DNA from 2 places in the Klebsiella oxytoca genome. Region 2 is predicted to be linked to the other one. Evidence: riboswitches for the same ligand, from Rfam matches in the RefSeq annotation. Region 2 holds a riboswitch; the other holds the start of a gene.

Region 1 (7,393 bases), 1.8 Mb from region 2:
AGCTGTGAGATAAGCTTTCGCTCCTACTTACGCGAACAGGGGAAAGGCGACCGGGTGCTTGAGCCAGTGCGCAGCCACGAACGCGCCGATATCGCCCGCCAGGTGACAGAAGAGATGCTGTACCAATATCCCGATCTGCAGGCTATTTACGCACCCTGCGGCGGCGTGGAGGGGATTATCGCCGCGCTACATGCGCATCAACGTCAGTATCAGGTCACCCTGATTTGTCATGGGCCGGTAGATAACGGCGAGCTGGCGTTAATCGACGGCACTATCGATCTCATGCTTGCCCATCGGCTGGACGAATTTGCCACGGCGACAATCCACGCGTTTGTTCAGGCCGCCAGCCAACCGCAGCCAAACTTTATCAACGCGCTGCAGCCGTTTGATTTACTCACCAAAGAAAATCTCTGATCGCCGGTGGCGCGTGTGAATCAGCCGCGCGCCTTCTGGTGACTTAATTTGATAAAAGACCATCATTTTAACCATCAAAATAAAGCTTGAATCACATCAAAGAATTTAAATTTCATCATTGTTGATTTTGAAATTTTCATTCAATACTGGTCATGTTTACCCCTCATTATGAAAAGGAACCGGTCATGACCATACATATTGCTAATGCGCCGTGTAGCTGGGGCGTCGATGATCCCAAAAACCCTTATCTGCCAGCATGGTCCAAGGTGCTGCAAGAAGCGGCAACCGCAGGCTATAAAAGCATTGAACTGGGGCCCTGGAGCTATTTACCGACTCAGGCCGATGAACTCCGCGCTGCGCTGAATAAGCAGGGGCTGTCGCTGGTTGCCGGCACAATCTTTGACGATCTGGTCAGCGAAGAGAACTTCGCGAATATTGTCGCACTGACGCATAACATTTGCCGCAATCTGTCGCAGGTGCCGGCGGCGGAAGAAACGGCGGGCAACCCTTTCCAACCCCCCTATCTGGTTATTATTGATTTTGGTAATCCGCAGCGGGCGAAATATGCCGGACGCGGAGATCTGGCCCCCCGCCTTTCCCCCGCCGACTGGCGGCGGATGATCGACCACATCACTATCATCAGCAAACTGGCGTGGCAGGAGTACGGCGTTCGCCCGGTTATCCACCCTCACGCCGGCGGCTGCATCGAGTTTGCCGATGAGATAGATCTGCTGGCAACGCAAATTCCCCATGATGTCGCCGGGTTATGTCTCGATACCGGACATCTCTACTATTCGGGTATGGACCCTATCGCCTGGCTGGATCGCCATTTTGACCGCCTTGACTACCTGCACTTTAAAGATGTCGATCCGAAGGTATTCGAGAGCGTGATTTCCCGGGGCATCGACTTCTTCTCCGCCTGTGCCGAAGGGGTAATGTGTCCGCTCGGCACCGGCGCGATTGACTATCCGGCCGTACGCGCGTTTCTCGATAAGCGCGGCTATCAGGGCTGGATCACTATCGAACAAGAACGCGATCCGCGTAACGTTGAAGGCAGCCTGCAGGCAGTAACGGAAAGCCTGCGCTACCTGCGCTCCGTTGGCTTTTAATCAGGAGAGAACACGATGATTAACGGTACTAAACCCGTCGGCAGGTCATTACGCTGGGGAATGGTTGGCGGCGGCGCAAGCAGCCAGATTGGCTATATTCACCGCTCAGCGGCGCTGCGTGACGGTTCATTTACCCTGCTGGCCGGGGCTTTTGATATTGACGCTCAGCGCGGGCGTGAATTTGGTCGTCAGCTTGGCGTTGAGGCCGAACGCTGTTATCCCGACTACGCGACCTTGTTTCGCGAAGAAGCGGCGCGAGAAGATGGTATTGAGGCGGTGTCTGTCGCCACGCCGAACAATACCCACTACGCCATTTGCCGCGCGGCGCTGGAAGCCGGGCTGCACGTGGTATGTGAAAAACCGCTGTGTTTTACCGGCGAAGAGGCCGATGCGCTGGTGGCCCTGAGCGAAAAGCAGCGCAAGATTATCGGGGTTACCTACGGCTATGCTGGGCATCAGCTGATTTTGCAGGCGCGGCAGATGATTGCCCAGGGGCTGCTGGGCGAGATCCGCATCATTAATATGCAGTTCGCACACGGTTTCCACAATCTGCCGGTGGAGCAGGACAACCCCAGCACCCGCTGGCGAGTGGATCCGAAATTTGTCGGCCCAGGCTACGTGCTGGGCGATCTGGCTACGCACCCGCTGTTTCTGGCGGAGACCATGGCACCGAAACTCAACATCACGCGCCTGATGTGCTCCCGCCAGAGCTTTGTTAAAAGCCGCGCCCCGCTGGAGGATAACGCCTACGTGCTGATGGAGTACGACAACGGCGCCGTGGGTTCGATGTGGTGCTCGGCGGTCAACAGCGGCTCAATGCACGGGCAGAAAGTGCGCATCGTCGGGGAAAAAGCCAGCCTGGAATGGTGGGATGAACAGCCAAACCAGCTGCGCTATGAAATCCAGGGTGAGCCGGTACGCATCCTTGAACGCGGAATGTCCTATCTTGATCCTCTGGCCCTGCAGGACGACAGAATTGGCGGCGGTCATCCCGAAGGGCTGTTTGAAGCCTGGTCAAATCTGTACCGCCGCTTTGCTATCGCCATGGATGCGACCGATCGCCGCGACGCCGCGCTGCTGGAAAACTTCTGGTATCCGGATGCGAAAGCCGGGGCGCTCGGCGTGCACTGGGTCGAGAACTGCGTACGTTCTGCGGATAGCGGAGCCAGCTGGGTCGAGTTTCGTTAAATCTGTTGCCCGGCAGCGGCGCGTCTGCCGGGCAAGGAACAGCTTTGCTTATCGCATATCTGCTACGGCCGAGCGCCGCCCGGCAAGAGTGCTCAACTATTATTTCTCGCTGGCCCATTCGTGACAACGTCACCTGTTTTCGGCATATTCACGGCATTGTAATCAAAAAGCGAATGCCGTATAACATGGGCCAAACCGAGGGGTGTCCCGTGAGGGCTGAGATGGCGTAAGCCGAACCCTTTGAACCTGATCTGGGTCATGCCAGCGAAGGGACGGGTCGGCATTTCCGCCAGTTTTGCGCCATTGCCTGTTCACACTTCTTTCTGCACGCCCGGATCTCCCTTTTATCAGGAGGTCCTGTGATTGTTCCCGCATTTACCCAGGGTATTTATGGTCGTCTGCGCCAGCAGGCCGATACCGCCTGGCAGCACTACGTCAACCATCCCTTCCTGCGTCAGCTCGCCGACGGCACCCTGCCTGAACCGGCATTCCGCCGCTATCTGACGCAAGACTATCTGTTTCTGATCCACTTTGCCCGCAGCTACGCGCTGCTGGTCAGTAAACTGCGTACTCTGCCGGAGATGCGCGCCGCCGCCGCGTCGATGAACGCCATTCTCGACGAACTGCCGCTGCATGTTGGCTACTGTAACGGATGGGGGCTGGACGAACCCGCGATGGCCACCGAACCGGAAGCCTTAGAAACCATCAACTATACCCGTTACGTGCTGGACATCGGCCACTCCGGAGACGCGCTGGATCTGCTGGCGGCGCTGATGCCGTGCGTCGCCGGATATGCGGAAATCGGTCTCGGCCTGCTGCATAATCCGGCAACCAACCTGATCGACAATCCCTATGCCTCGTGGATCCGCAACTACGGCGACGAGGGTTATCTGAACGGCGTCAATGCCGCCATTGCCCTGCTGGAAACGCTCTGGCAACAGCGCGGCGGCGAGGCGCGTTTTGCGGAACTTGGCGTCATTTTCACCACCGCCACCCGTCTGGAAGCCAACTTCTGGCAAATGGGCCTTAATGCGGTTGAGGGGAATCCGGCGTGAGTGCGCCAGCAATTGAGGTACGCGGCCTGAGCCTGCGCTTTGGCGCACGGCAAATTTTCGACAACCTGACGTTCGATATCCCCGGCGGCCAATGGATATCGCTGCTGGGGCCCAGCGGCGTAGGGAAAACCACCCTGCTACGTGTTCTCGCCGGTCTGGCAAAAGCCGCTGCCGGTGAAGTCCGCGCCAGCGACGGGCTGCCAATCGCTAAACGGCTGGCGTGGATGGGGCAGAAAGACTTGCTTTACCCGTGGTTAAATGTGCGTGACAACGTCTCTCTTGGCGCCCGTCTGCGCGGAGAGCGCGTTGACCACCGGCGCGTAGCCACGCTGTTACAGCAGGTAGGCCTTGAATCGTGCGCTAACGAACTTCCGGCCCGTCTGTCCGGCGGCATGCGCCAGCGGGCGGCGCTGGCGCGCACCTTATATGAAGACCAGCCCATCGTACTGATGGACGAACCCTTTTCCGCGCTCGATACCATCACCCGTACGCGAATTCAGACACTGGCTGCGGAGCTGCTGGTTAACCGTACCGTGGTGCTTATCACCCATGACCCGATGGAAGCCTGTCGCCTGAGCCATCGGCTGCTGGTGCTTTCTCCCGCTGCCGGCGGAATTGACGATAGCCACCGTCTATCCGGCACGCCGCCGCGTGCGCCGGACGACCCGGCGCTGCTGATCGGCCAGGCGGAACTGTTGCAACAGCTCATGAGGGCTAACGGATGAGCGCAAAAGTGTTTCGCGCCGCCGTGGTGTTCTGCGGCCTGCTGCTGCTCTGGTGGCTGGCGAGCCGCAGCGGCATTCCGGCCTTCCTGCTGCCTTCTCCCGCAGCGGTGGCCAGCGCGCTGTGGATGAATCGGGATTATCTCGGCTGGCACACGCTAATCACGTTGAGTGAGATCGTCAGCGGTCTCGCGCTCGGCGTCCTGCTTGGCGTGATCCTGGCGCTGTGCATGATCGTCTCGCCGCGTCTTCAGCGCTGGCTGATGCCGCTGGTGCTGATCAGCCAGGCGATCCCGGTCTTTGCTCTCGCCCCGCTGCTGGTCCTGTGGTTTGGTTTCGGCATGAGCGCAAAGGTCATGATGGCGGTTCTGGTGATTTTTTTCCCCGTGACCTCGGCGTTTTTTGACGGCCTGCGCCGGGTTAACAACGATTATCTCGATCTGGCGCGCACGATGGGCGCCTCTTTTAGTGCACAGCTGCGTCATGTGCGCATGATGGCCGCCCTTCCGGCGCTCGGCTCCGGCCTGCGGATGGCGGCAGCCGTCGCCCCCATTGGCGCAATAATCGGTGAATGGGTCGGTTCAGCCGAAGGGCTTGGCTACGTGATGCTCAACGCCAACGCCCGTTTGCAAACCGATATCTGCTTCGCAGCCCTGTTTATTTTAGTACTACTGACGGTCCTGCTCTGGCTGACGGTGGATGCTTTTCTGCATCGGCTGGTCTACTGGACGCCGGAATAACGATTTAACAATAAGGAATAACCATGCGTAAGCATCTTTATGCCGTGATGGCCTTCGGCACGCTGATCGGCGGTCAGGCGCAGGCTAACGAGAAACTCACCCTCGTGCTGGACTGGTATATCAATCCTGACCATGCGCCGATTATGGTAGCCGAACAGATTGGCGCTTTTAAAGAGGCGGGTCTTGACGTCAAAATTGTGCCACCGTCCGATCCGGCGCTGCCGCCACGATTGGTGGCTGCCCGCCAGGCGGATCTGGCCATTACCTACCAGCCGCAGGTACATTTTTTCGCTGATGAAGGGCTTCCGCTGGTCCGCGTTGGCACGCTGATTAATTCGCCGCTGAACACGGTGATCGCGCTGGATAAAAACATCAAATCCCCCGCCGATCTGCAGGGTAAAAAAGTGGGTTATTCCGTTAGCGGAATCGAACAGGCGACGCTGGCGACCATGGCACAGCACGTACAAGTCGATCCCAAAAGCATCAAGCTCATCAATGTTAACTTTCAGCTGACCAGCGCTCTGATGGCCGGTCAGGTCGATGCGGTCATTGGCGGATATCGTAATATAGAAGCGCTGGAACTGATGCTTCAGGGGAAAGATCCGGTGGTAATGAACGTCGAGGATTACGGCGTACCTGCCTACGACGAGCTGGTGATCGTGGCGAATCGCGATGCGGCCAACGCGCCGAAAATTAAGGCTTTCCTCACGGCGCTACAGAAAGGCGTCGCTTATTTACGCGCCCACCCGCAGGAAACCTGGCAGACGTTTGCCGCCGCGCATCCCGAGCTCAATACCGCGCTGAATAAACAGGCATGGCTGAAAACCATCCCTCTGTTTGCCCGCGATCCAGCGGCCCTGGACAAATCACGTTATGAAACTTATGAACAGTTTTTATATAACAATAAGTTGGTGAAAAAAGTCACACCGCTAAGCGATTATGCGCTTGAATTGCATTGAGAGCCGTTTCTGCTGGCGGAAATTTTTCGCCAGCAATGGTCAGCAAAACGGTAATAAAAATCGCGACAAGACTTCATTAATAATTACAATTTTAAAGGTCTTTTATCCTGTAAAACACTTCATCCCTATCAATGAGTTACGTTCACTTTTTACAATGTAAAAATAACGTAAATACCCCTTAATCAATAAAACGTTGAATGCGGATTTAAAAAGCCATATATTGTGCCCGCTTTATGCATGGCGATTCAATTTCTTACACCAATTTATTCAACCAGGGTTCAACCGTAACGCTGGTTGTGGGAGTGATATGATGACGGATAAAGTCCGTATTGATACTTTAGGCGCAGACTTATTAAATGCAAACAACGATACCTTTTTGGCCCGTCAGGCTGAATTCGAATCGAATGTCAGGAGCTATCCGCGCAAGCTGCCCCTTGCGATTACCAAAGCGGAAGGCGTCTGGCTGACCGATGCGGATAACAAACAGTATCTGGACTGCCTTGCCGGCGCCGGTACCCTGGCACTCGGCCACAACCATCCTGATGTGCTGCAGAGCATCCAAAGTGTCATTACCAGCGGCTTGCCGTTACATACTCTCGATCTGACCACTCCATTAAAAGATCGTTTCTCTGAATACCTGCTTTCCCTGTTACCGGGTGAAGGTAAAGATTATTGTCTGCAGTTCACCGGCCCATCCGGCGCTGACGCCGTAGAAGCGGCGCTGAAGCTGGCGAAAAAATTCACCGGTCGTACTTCGGTTATCAGCTTCTCCGGCGGCTACCACGGGATGACCCACGGCGCGCTGTCCGTTACCGGCAACCTGTCGCCGAAAGCGGCGGTTAACGGCATGATGCCGGAAGTGCAGTTTATGCCTTATCCGCACCAGTACCGCTGCCCGCTGGGTATCGGCGGTGAAGCGGGCGTGAAAGCGCTGACCTACTACTTCGAAAACCTGATTAACGACGTTGAAAGCGGCGTGCGTAAACCGGCTGCGGTGATCCTGGAAGCCGTTCAGGGTGAAGGCGGCGTCAACCCGGCTCCGGTCGAGTGGCTGCAGCGCATCCGTAAAGTGACTCAGGAACACGGCATTCTGCTGATTATCGACGAAGTTCAGGCTGGCTTCGCGCGTACCGGTAAATTCTTCGCCTTTGAGCACGCGGGCATTGAGCCGGATATTATCGTGATGTCTAAAGCCGTTGGCGGCGG
Region 2 (7,393 bases):
TCGTGCCATCCCCCGGCCTGTACCAGAACGTCATCTCCTTCCGAAGGCTGCTCCACGCGGGCGACAGAAGGTAGCTTAAAAGCGATCAGCACCAGACTAATCACAAAGATCCCGGCAGCAATCGAAAACATCGTGGTGAAGCCGTAGTTCAGCGCCAGCATAAAAGCCAGCGGCGGGCCAATCACCCACGCCAGAGAAAGCTGCGCACGCATTATCGAACTGAACATCACTACTTCACGCGCCGAGCTATCGGCATATTCCCGCGCCAGGGCAAATAGCTGCGGCATCGCGGCATTCGCTACGGAAGCCAGCATCACTCCGCAGGTAATCAGCGTCAGGTAGTGACGATTAAAAGCAAACAGCAGCGCATTTCCCACCGCCATCAGGCAGCAAAACATAATCAGCCGACGACGATCGCCCCGGCTATCGGAGCGTTTAGCCAGCGCCAGGCTGACCAGGATACCGGCAATCGCGTTAACCGTATAAAACAGGCCCACCCAGAACGGCTGCGCCCCTACTTCGCGGCTGAGAAATAAGCTGAGCGTTGGCGCCTGCAGCGCGCCAGCGATTCCCATCATGAAAGCGACCAGCATAAAAGCGGCGTAAACGCCGTTGAGACGACGCCCCATCGTCATTAACCACAGCATGAAATATCCTTAAGCACGCGAAGCAAACGAAAAAAGCCAGCAGAAGTATTCTGCTGGCGGGTGATTCTATACTCAATAGGTTTCGAGTTGCGGGCAGGCGGCCAGGACGTAGGTCCCTGGGAACATAGATAGCTATGTGACCTGGGCGAGCGGGCGCAGCCAACGCACCTGCAGCTTGAAAGACGACGAGTATAACACCAATACTCAGTCACACATGATGTCTGCAAGTCAATGATCAGAGGTCTGCGACGTAACTCCCCACTGCATCAGCTCTCCGAGAATTTCCTGCCGTCTTCCTGCCATCAGGCGGGCCAGCCAGGACGCATCCTGCGTCGCAGAAAAGTAGCCTTGATAGAACTGTTTAATGGTTGACCTCATCATATTCACCTCCTCGCTTCATCGACGTTGATTATTGACTTAATATAGGGAGTAATAAATTGCTGAGTTTTTATCAGGAGTTCCCCTTTTATGCCTTCCGGTCGTTTACAACAGCAGTTCATTCGCCTGTGGCAGTGCTGCGACGGCAAGTCTCAGGAGACAACGCTTAACGAGCTGGCACATATGCTGAGCTGTTCGCGCCGCCATATGCGTACCTTATTGAACATGATGGAAGAACGCGGCTGGCTCACCTGGGAGGCGGAGGCGGGACGTGGCAAACGCTCACGCCTCTCTTTTCTCTATACCGGTCTCGCGCTGCAACAGCAGCGAGCGGAAGATTTGCTGGAACAGGACCGAATCGATCAGCTGGTACAGCTGGTTGGCGATAAAGCCGCCGTCAGGCAAATGCTGGTTTCCCATTTAGGCCGCAGCTTTCGTCAGGGGCGGCATATCCTGCGCGTGCTCTACTATCGGCCAATGAAAAATCTGCTGCCCGGCAGCGCGCTTCGCCGCTCGGAAACGCATATCGCCCGACAGATTTTTAGCGCGTTGACGCGGGTAAATGAGGAAAATGGGGAACTGGAAGCCGATATTGCTCACCATTGGCAGCAGATCACCCCAACCCACTGGCGTTTTTTTCTGCGTCCAGGTATTCATTTTCATCATGGCCGGGAGCTGGAAATGGCGGATGTCATCAGCTCCCTGCAGCGCAGCAACGCGCTGCCGCTGTTTTCCCATATTGAGCGTATCGACTCCCCTACCGCGTGGACCCTCGATATCCATCTCAGTCAACCCGACCGCTGGCTGCCCTGGCTATTAAGCCAGGTCCCGGCCATGATCCTGCCGCACGAATGGCGGTCGATGGAGAACTACTCCAGTATCCCCGTTGGCACGGGCCCCTATTCGGTTGTGCGCAATAACCAGAATCAGCTCAAAATTCGTGCTTTCGACGACTATTTCGGCTATCGGGCGCTGATCGATGAAGTAAACGTCTGGGTGCTGCCGGAAATCAGCGAAGAACCTAACGGCGGCTTAACGTTACAGGGCACCACGCAAAGCGAGAAAGCGGTGGAAAGCCGCCTGGAAGAGGGTTGTTATTATCTGCTGTTCGACGCCCGCAGCCCGCTCGGCGCGAACGCGGCGGTACGCCAGTGGTTAAGCTATCTGTTCCAGCCCGCCAGACTGCTCTATCACGCAGGCGATCACTATCAGGACAACTGGTTCCCGGCCTATGGCCTGCTACCCCGCTGGCACCATGCACGCAGCCACGCTTGTGAAAAACCGCCGGGTCTGGAGACGGTCACGCTGACCTACTATCAGGACCACGTTGAGCACCGCGTGCTCGGCGGGATCATGGCGAAGCTGCTTGCCGAGCATCAGGTCAAACTGGAAATACAGGAGCTGGAGTATCAGGAGTGGCACCGCGGCGAAGCGGTCAGCGACGTCTGGCTCAACAGCGCTAACTTTACGCTGCCGATCGATTTCTCCCTGTTTGCCTGGCTATATGAAGTCCCGCTGGTTCGCAACTGTATTCCCATCGACTGGGAACAGGATGCCAGCCGGTGGCGTGCGGGAGAGCTTAATCCAGCGACATGGAGCCAACAGCTGCTGACCAATCAAACGATTGTTCCACTGATTCACCACTGGCTAATGATCCAGGGACAGCGCAGCATGCGCGGCGTACGCATGAACACTCTTGGCTGGTTTGACTTTAAATCCGCGTGGTTCGCGCCGCCAGAGCCGTAATGCTTTCAGTCAGCTGACAAAATCATTACACTAACTGCCGTTCTCAACGGGGTGCTAATAAACATACGTACCATCATTCAAGAAGCATCACAAAACGCTATGGCGTTTTGAAGATGCGGCTTGAAGGATGAAACGTATGGGCTGAGAAAATACCCGTCGAACCTGATCCGGATAACGCCGGCGAAGGGATTTGGGGCCCACTCAAAATCCTTTGCCACCCCTTTTTTCTGAGGTGCAAAGTGTTGAAAAAATTACTCCCGCTGCTGGCGCTGGCCGCCGCGCCCGTTTTTGCCAAACCGCTGCTCACCGTTTATACCTACGACTCGTTCTCCGCCGACTGGGGCCCTGGTCCCGCGGTTAAAAAAGCCTTTGAAGCTGACTGCGGCTGCGAACTGAAGTTCGTGGCGCTCGAAGATGGCGTCTCGCTGCTCAACCGGCTGCGGATGGAGGGCAAAAACAGCAAAGCGGATGTGGTGCTTGGCCTGGATAACAACCTGCTGGAAGCCGCCTCGCAAAGCAAACTGTTCGCCAAAAGCGGCGTTCCGGCCAGCGCGGTCAGCGTGCCCGGCGGCTGGGACAACGATACCTTCGTCCCGTTTGATTACGGCTATTTCGCTTTCGTTTACGATAAAAACAAGCTGAAGAATCCGCCGAAAAGCCTGAAAGAGCTGGTTGAAAGCGAGGAAAAATGGCGGGTGATCTATGAAGATCCGCGCACCAGCACGCCGGGTCTGGGCCTGCTGCTATGGATGCAAAAGGTGTACGGCGATAAGGCGCCGGATGCCTGGCAGAAGCTGGCGGCAAAAACCGTCACCGTCACCAAAGGCTGGAGCGAAGCCTATGGCCTGTTCCTGAAAGGCGAAAGCGATCTGGTGCTGAGCTATACCACTTCTCCGGCTTACCACATCATTGAAGAGAAGAAAGATAACTACGCTGCGGCAAACTTCGCTGAAGGCCACTATCTACAGGTTGAAGTTGCCGCCCGTACCGCAGCCAGCAAACAGCCGGAGCTGGCGGAAAAATTCCTCAAATTTATGGTTTCTCCAGGCTTCCAGAACGCGATCCCGACCGGCAACTGGATGTATCCGGTTACCCAGGTTGCGCTTCCGGCGGGCTTTGATGCGCTTGTGAAACCGCAAACGACGCTCGAATTTACCCCGCAGCAGGTCGCGACCGACCGCCAGAATTGGATTAGCGCATGGCAACGCGCCGTCAGCCGCTAACTTTCGGCTGGCTCCTTCCGGGACTGACGGCGGCCATCGTCCTGGTCGCCGTAGCGCTGGCCGCTTTCCTGGCGCTGTGGTTTAGCGCCCCGCAAGCGGCCTGGGGCGTGCTGGTCAGCGACAGCTATCTCTGGCACGTCGTGCGCTTCTCTTTCTGGCAGGCCTTCCTTTCCGCGCTTTTTTCGGTGATCCCGGCAATCTTCCTCGCCCGCGCCCTTTACCGGCGCCGATTCCCCGGGCGCACGCTGCTGTTGCGTCTTTGCGCGATGACCTTAATTCTGCCGGTACTGGTGGCGGTGTTCGGTATTCTGAGCGTCTACGGTCGTCAGGGATGGTTGGCTGAATTATGCAACGCGTTCGGCTGGCAGTGGGAATTCTCACCCTACGGGCTACAGGGGATCCTGCTGGCGCACGTGTTCTTTAATATGCCGATGGCTACGCGCCTGCTGCTGCAGACGCTGGAGAATATCCCCGGCGAGCAGCGGCAAATCGCCGCCCAGCTTGGGATGCGCGGCTACGTCTTTTTCCGGCTGGTTGAGTGGCCGTGGCTGCGGCGGCAAATTCTCCCGGTTGCGGCGCTGATCTTTATGCTCTGTTTCGCCAGCTTTGCGACCGTGCTGTCGCTGGGCGGCGGCCCGCGGGCAACGACGATCGAACTGGCAATTTACCAGGCGCTTAATTTCGACTACGACCCGGCGCGCGCGGCGATGCTGGCGCTTATCCAGATGATCTGCTGTCTCGGGCTGGTGTTGCTTAGCCAACGCCTGAGTAAAGCTCTCGCCATCGGCGCCAGCCATATCCGCGGCTGGCGCGATCCCGACGACCGGCTATCGAGCCGGCTGTGTGACATAACGTTGATTGGCGTGGCGCTTTTACTGCTGTTACCGCCGCTGCTGGCGGTGATAGTCGATGGTCTGAACAGCAATCTGTTTCACGTGCTGCATCAGCCTGCGCTGTGGCAGGCGCTGTGGACATCGCTGCGTATCGCTCTTGCCGCCGGGCTCTTAAGCGTCATTCTGACCATGATGCTGCTGTGGAGCAGCCGTGAACTGCGCGCTCGCAACCGCCCGCTGGCCGGACAGGCCCTTGAGCTGAGCGGCATGCTGATCCTCGCCATGCCGGGCATCGTGCTGGCCACCGGTTTCTTCCTGCTGCTCAATAATAGCGTGGGCCTGCCGGAGTCCGCCGACGGTATCGTCATTTTTACTAATGCGCTGATGGCAATTCCCTACGCGCTCAAGGTGCTGGAAAACCCGATGCGCGATATCGCCGCCCGCTACGGCCCCCTCTGCCAGTCGCTGGGGATGCAGGGCTTTACGCGCCTTCGGGTGGTTGAGCTTCGCGCTTTAAAACGCCCGCTTGCCCAGGCGCTGGCCTTTGCCTGTGTACTATCGATTGGCGATTTCGGCGTCGTGGCGCTATTCGGTAACGAAGATTTTCGTACTCTGCCGTTTTACCTGTATCAGCAAATTGGCTCTTATCGAAGCCAGGACGGGGCCGTGACCGCCCTTTTGCTCCTGCTGCTGTGCTTTTTACTCTTTAGCGTTATTGAAAAACTTCCGGGGCGCGATGCTAAAACTGAATGATGTAACCTGGCTTTATCAGCATCTGCCCATGCGTTTTACGCTTGCCGCCGAACGCGGGGAGCGCATTGCGGTTCTTGGCCCCAGCGGGGCCGGGAAAAGCACGCTGTTGAACCTGATTGCCGGTTTTTTACCGCCCGCCAGCGGTAGCATTGAGATCGACGGCCAGCGTCATACCCACACGCCTCCGTCGCGCCGTCCGGTATCGATGCTGTTTCAGGAAAATAACCTGTTTAACCATCTCACCATCCGCCAGAACATTGCCCTGGGCATGCATCCCGGGCTGCGGCTGAACGCGGAACAGAGCGCCCGATTGCAAACCATTGCCGGACAAATGGGAATTGACGCGATGTTAGAGCGTCTGCCGGAAGAGCTTTCCGGCGGGCAGCGTCAGCGTGCGGCGCTGGCGCGCTGTCTGGTACGCAAACAGCCGGTGCTGCTGCTGGACGAGCCCTTCTCGGCGCTCGATCCCGCGCTGCGTCAGGAGATGCTGACGCTGGTTGCCGATGTCTGCCAGCAGCAGCGCCTGACGCTCTTGATGGTCTCGCATAGCGTCGAAGATGCGGCGCGCATCGCGCCGCGGTCGGTGGTGGTAGCCGAGGGGCGAATTGCCTGGGACGGCGAGACCACCGCGCTGCTCAGCGGCAACAGCAGCGCCTCAGCGCTACTGGGAATTAGCGCAAAATAACCTTATGCAGGATGTCGAGATAGATAGGCATCAGAGGATGGCGGAAGGCGAAAACCAGCGCAACCCCGGCGGCGCAGACCATTAGCGGTGCCAGCCACAAGAGGCGCGAGCGCGGCAGGAAGCGGGTTAGACGATCGCCGGAACTTTTAGCGCTGCGCCATAGTCGCCAGCACAGCCACGCCGCCAGCCACGCCAGCAGCGCCGCCCCCAGCAGCAGCCACTTAAAGCTGGCGCTATTGTCATCTGCCGGAATATCAATTGCCGCCCCGGCAAGGATCCCCGGTAAGAAGTAGAGCGGCGGCCATAGCAGGCAGCCTATGATATTGGGCGGAATAAATTTCGCGACCGGCAGGTCAAGCATTCCCGCGACCATCGGCACCAGCGGGCGCGTAGGCCCGACAAATCGGCCAACCAAAATGGTAAACATGCTGTGCTGATGCAGAGCATGTTCGGTTTTATCCAGCAGCGCTTTGTTTTTCTTCAAAAAAGACCAACGATGCAGCGGTTTTTTAAACCGCCAGCCAAGCCAGAATGAAATCCAGTCGCCGAGCAAACAGCCGATAATTCCCGCCAGCCACGCTTGCCAGAAGCTAACCTCGCCGCTGCCGATCAGCGCGCCCAATCCGGCCATCATCACCGTTCCCGGTAAGATAAGCCCCACCAGCGCCAGCGATTCAAGGAAGGCAACCAGCAGAACGGCTATCAGGGAATAGACCGTCGATTGAGTAATAAAGTGTTCCAGCAATGCTTGCATAATGTACCCGGATTAAAAACGAAGCACGGATTCTCTGGAGCCGCGAGTACTTCGTCAAGCCATCAATTGTTTCTACCCGTCATACTTCGGGCTGCAGATGCGTTGGCTGCGGATGACTCGCCCTGGCGGGTAGCCGCAAGCGCGATGCACAACGACCAACCGCTTTGCTCTGCAACTCGAGTTAATTAGGGTATATCTAGTTTACTGGCTGTGTTAACAATCTGGGCCATCATTTCACTTTCTTTACTTTTTATTCACACCCAGCGCGAAACTCGCTCGGACTGGCGCCGGTGCATTTCTTAAACACGCGCGAAAAGTAGAGCTGATCTTCAAAACCGACGTTACGGCCCACGCTGGCGATCGGCATTCGCGTG

What was found. Region 2 has a riboswitch for thiamine pyrophosphate ahead of thiB (thiamine ABC transporter substrate binding subunit). Riboswitches for the same ligand answer to the same signal wherever they lie in the genome.
Region 1: linked by a shared signal. The riboswitch ahead of GJ746_RS12490 (TenA family protein) and the one ahead of thiB (thiamine ABC transporter substrate binding subunit) in region 2 are both predicted to bind thiamine pyrophosphate.

Annotation. Positions count from the first base shown of each region.
Region 1 covers NZ_CP046115.1:2,700,894-2,708,286, reverse strand. The annotation lists gene GJ746_RS12505 (LacI family DNA-binding transcriptional regulator) at 1-414, shown strand, start outside; gene GJ746_RS12500 (sugar phosphate isomerase/epimerase family protein) at 600-1,523, shown strand; gene GJ746_RS12495 (Gfo/Idh/MocA family protein) at 1,539-2,711, shown strand; TPP riboswitch at 2,900-3,001, shown strand; gene GJ746_RS12490 (TenA family protein) at 3,071-3,766, shown strand; gene GJ746_RS12485 (ABC transporter ATP-binding protein) at 3,763-4,491, shown strand; gene GJ746_RS12480 (ABC transporter permease) at 4,488-5,228, shown strand; gene GJ746_RS12475 (ABC transporter substrate-binding protein) at 5,252-6,187, shown strand; gene GJ746_RS12470 (diaminobutyrate--2-oxoglutarate transaminase) at 6,495-7,393, shown strand, end outside.
Region 2 covers NZ_CP046115.1:895,773-903,165, reverse strand. The annotation lists gene GJ746_RS04255 (sugar efflux transporter) at 1-647, opposite strand, end outside; gene sgrT (glucose uptake inhibitor SgrT) at 876-1,028, opposite strand; gene sgrR (HTH-type transcriptional regulator SgrR) at 1,116-2,771, shown strand; TPP riboswitch at 2,809-2,978, shown strand; gene thiB (thiamine ABC transporter substrate binding subunit) at 3,011-3,994, shown strand; gene thiP (thiamine/thiamine pyrophosphate ABC transporter permease ThiP) at 3,970-5,580, shown strand; gene thiQ (thiamine ABC transporter ATP-binding protein ThiQ) at 5,564-6,265, shown strand; gene GJ746_RS04225 (DedA family protein) at 6,252-7,019, opposite strand; gene araC (arabinose operon transcriptional regulator AraC) at 7,270-7,393, opposite strand, start outside.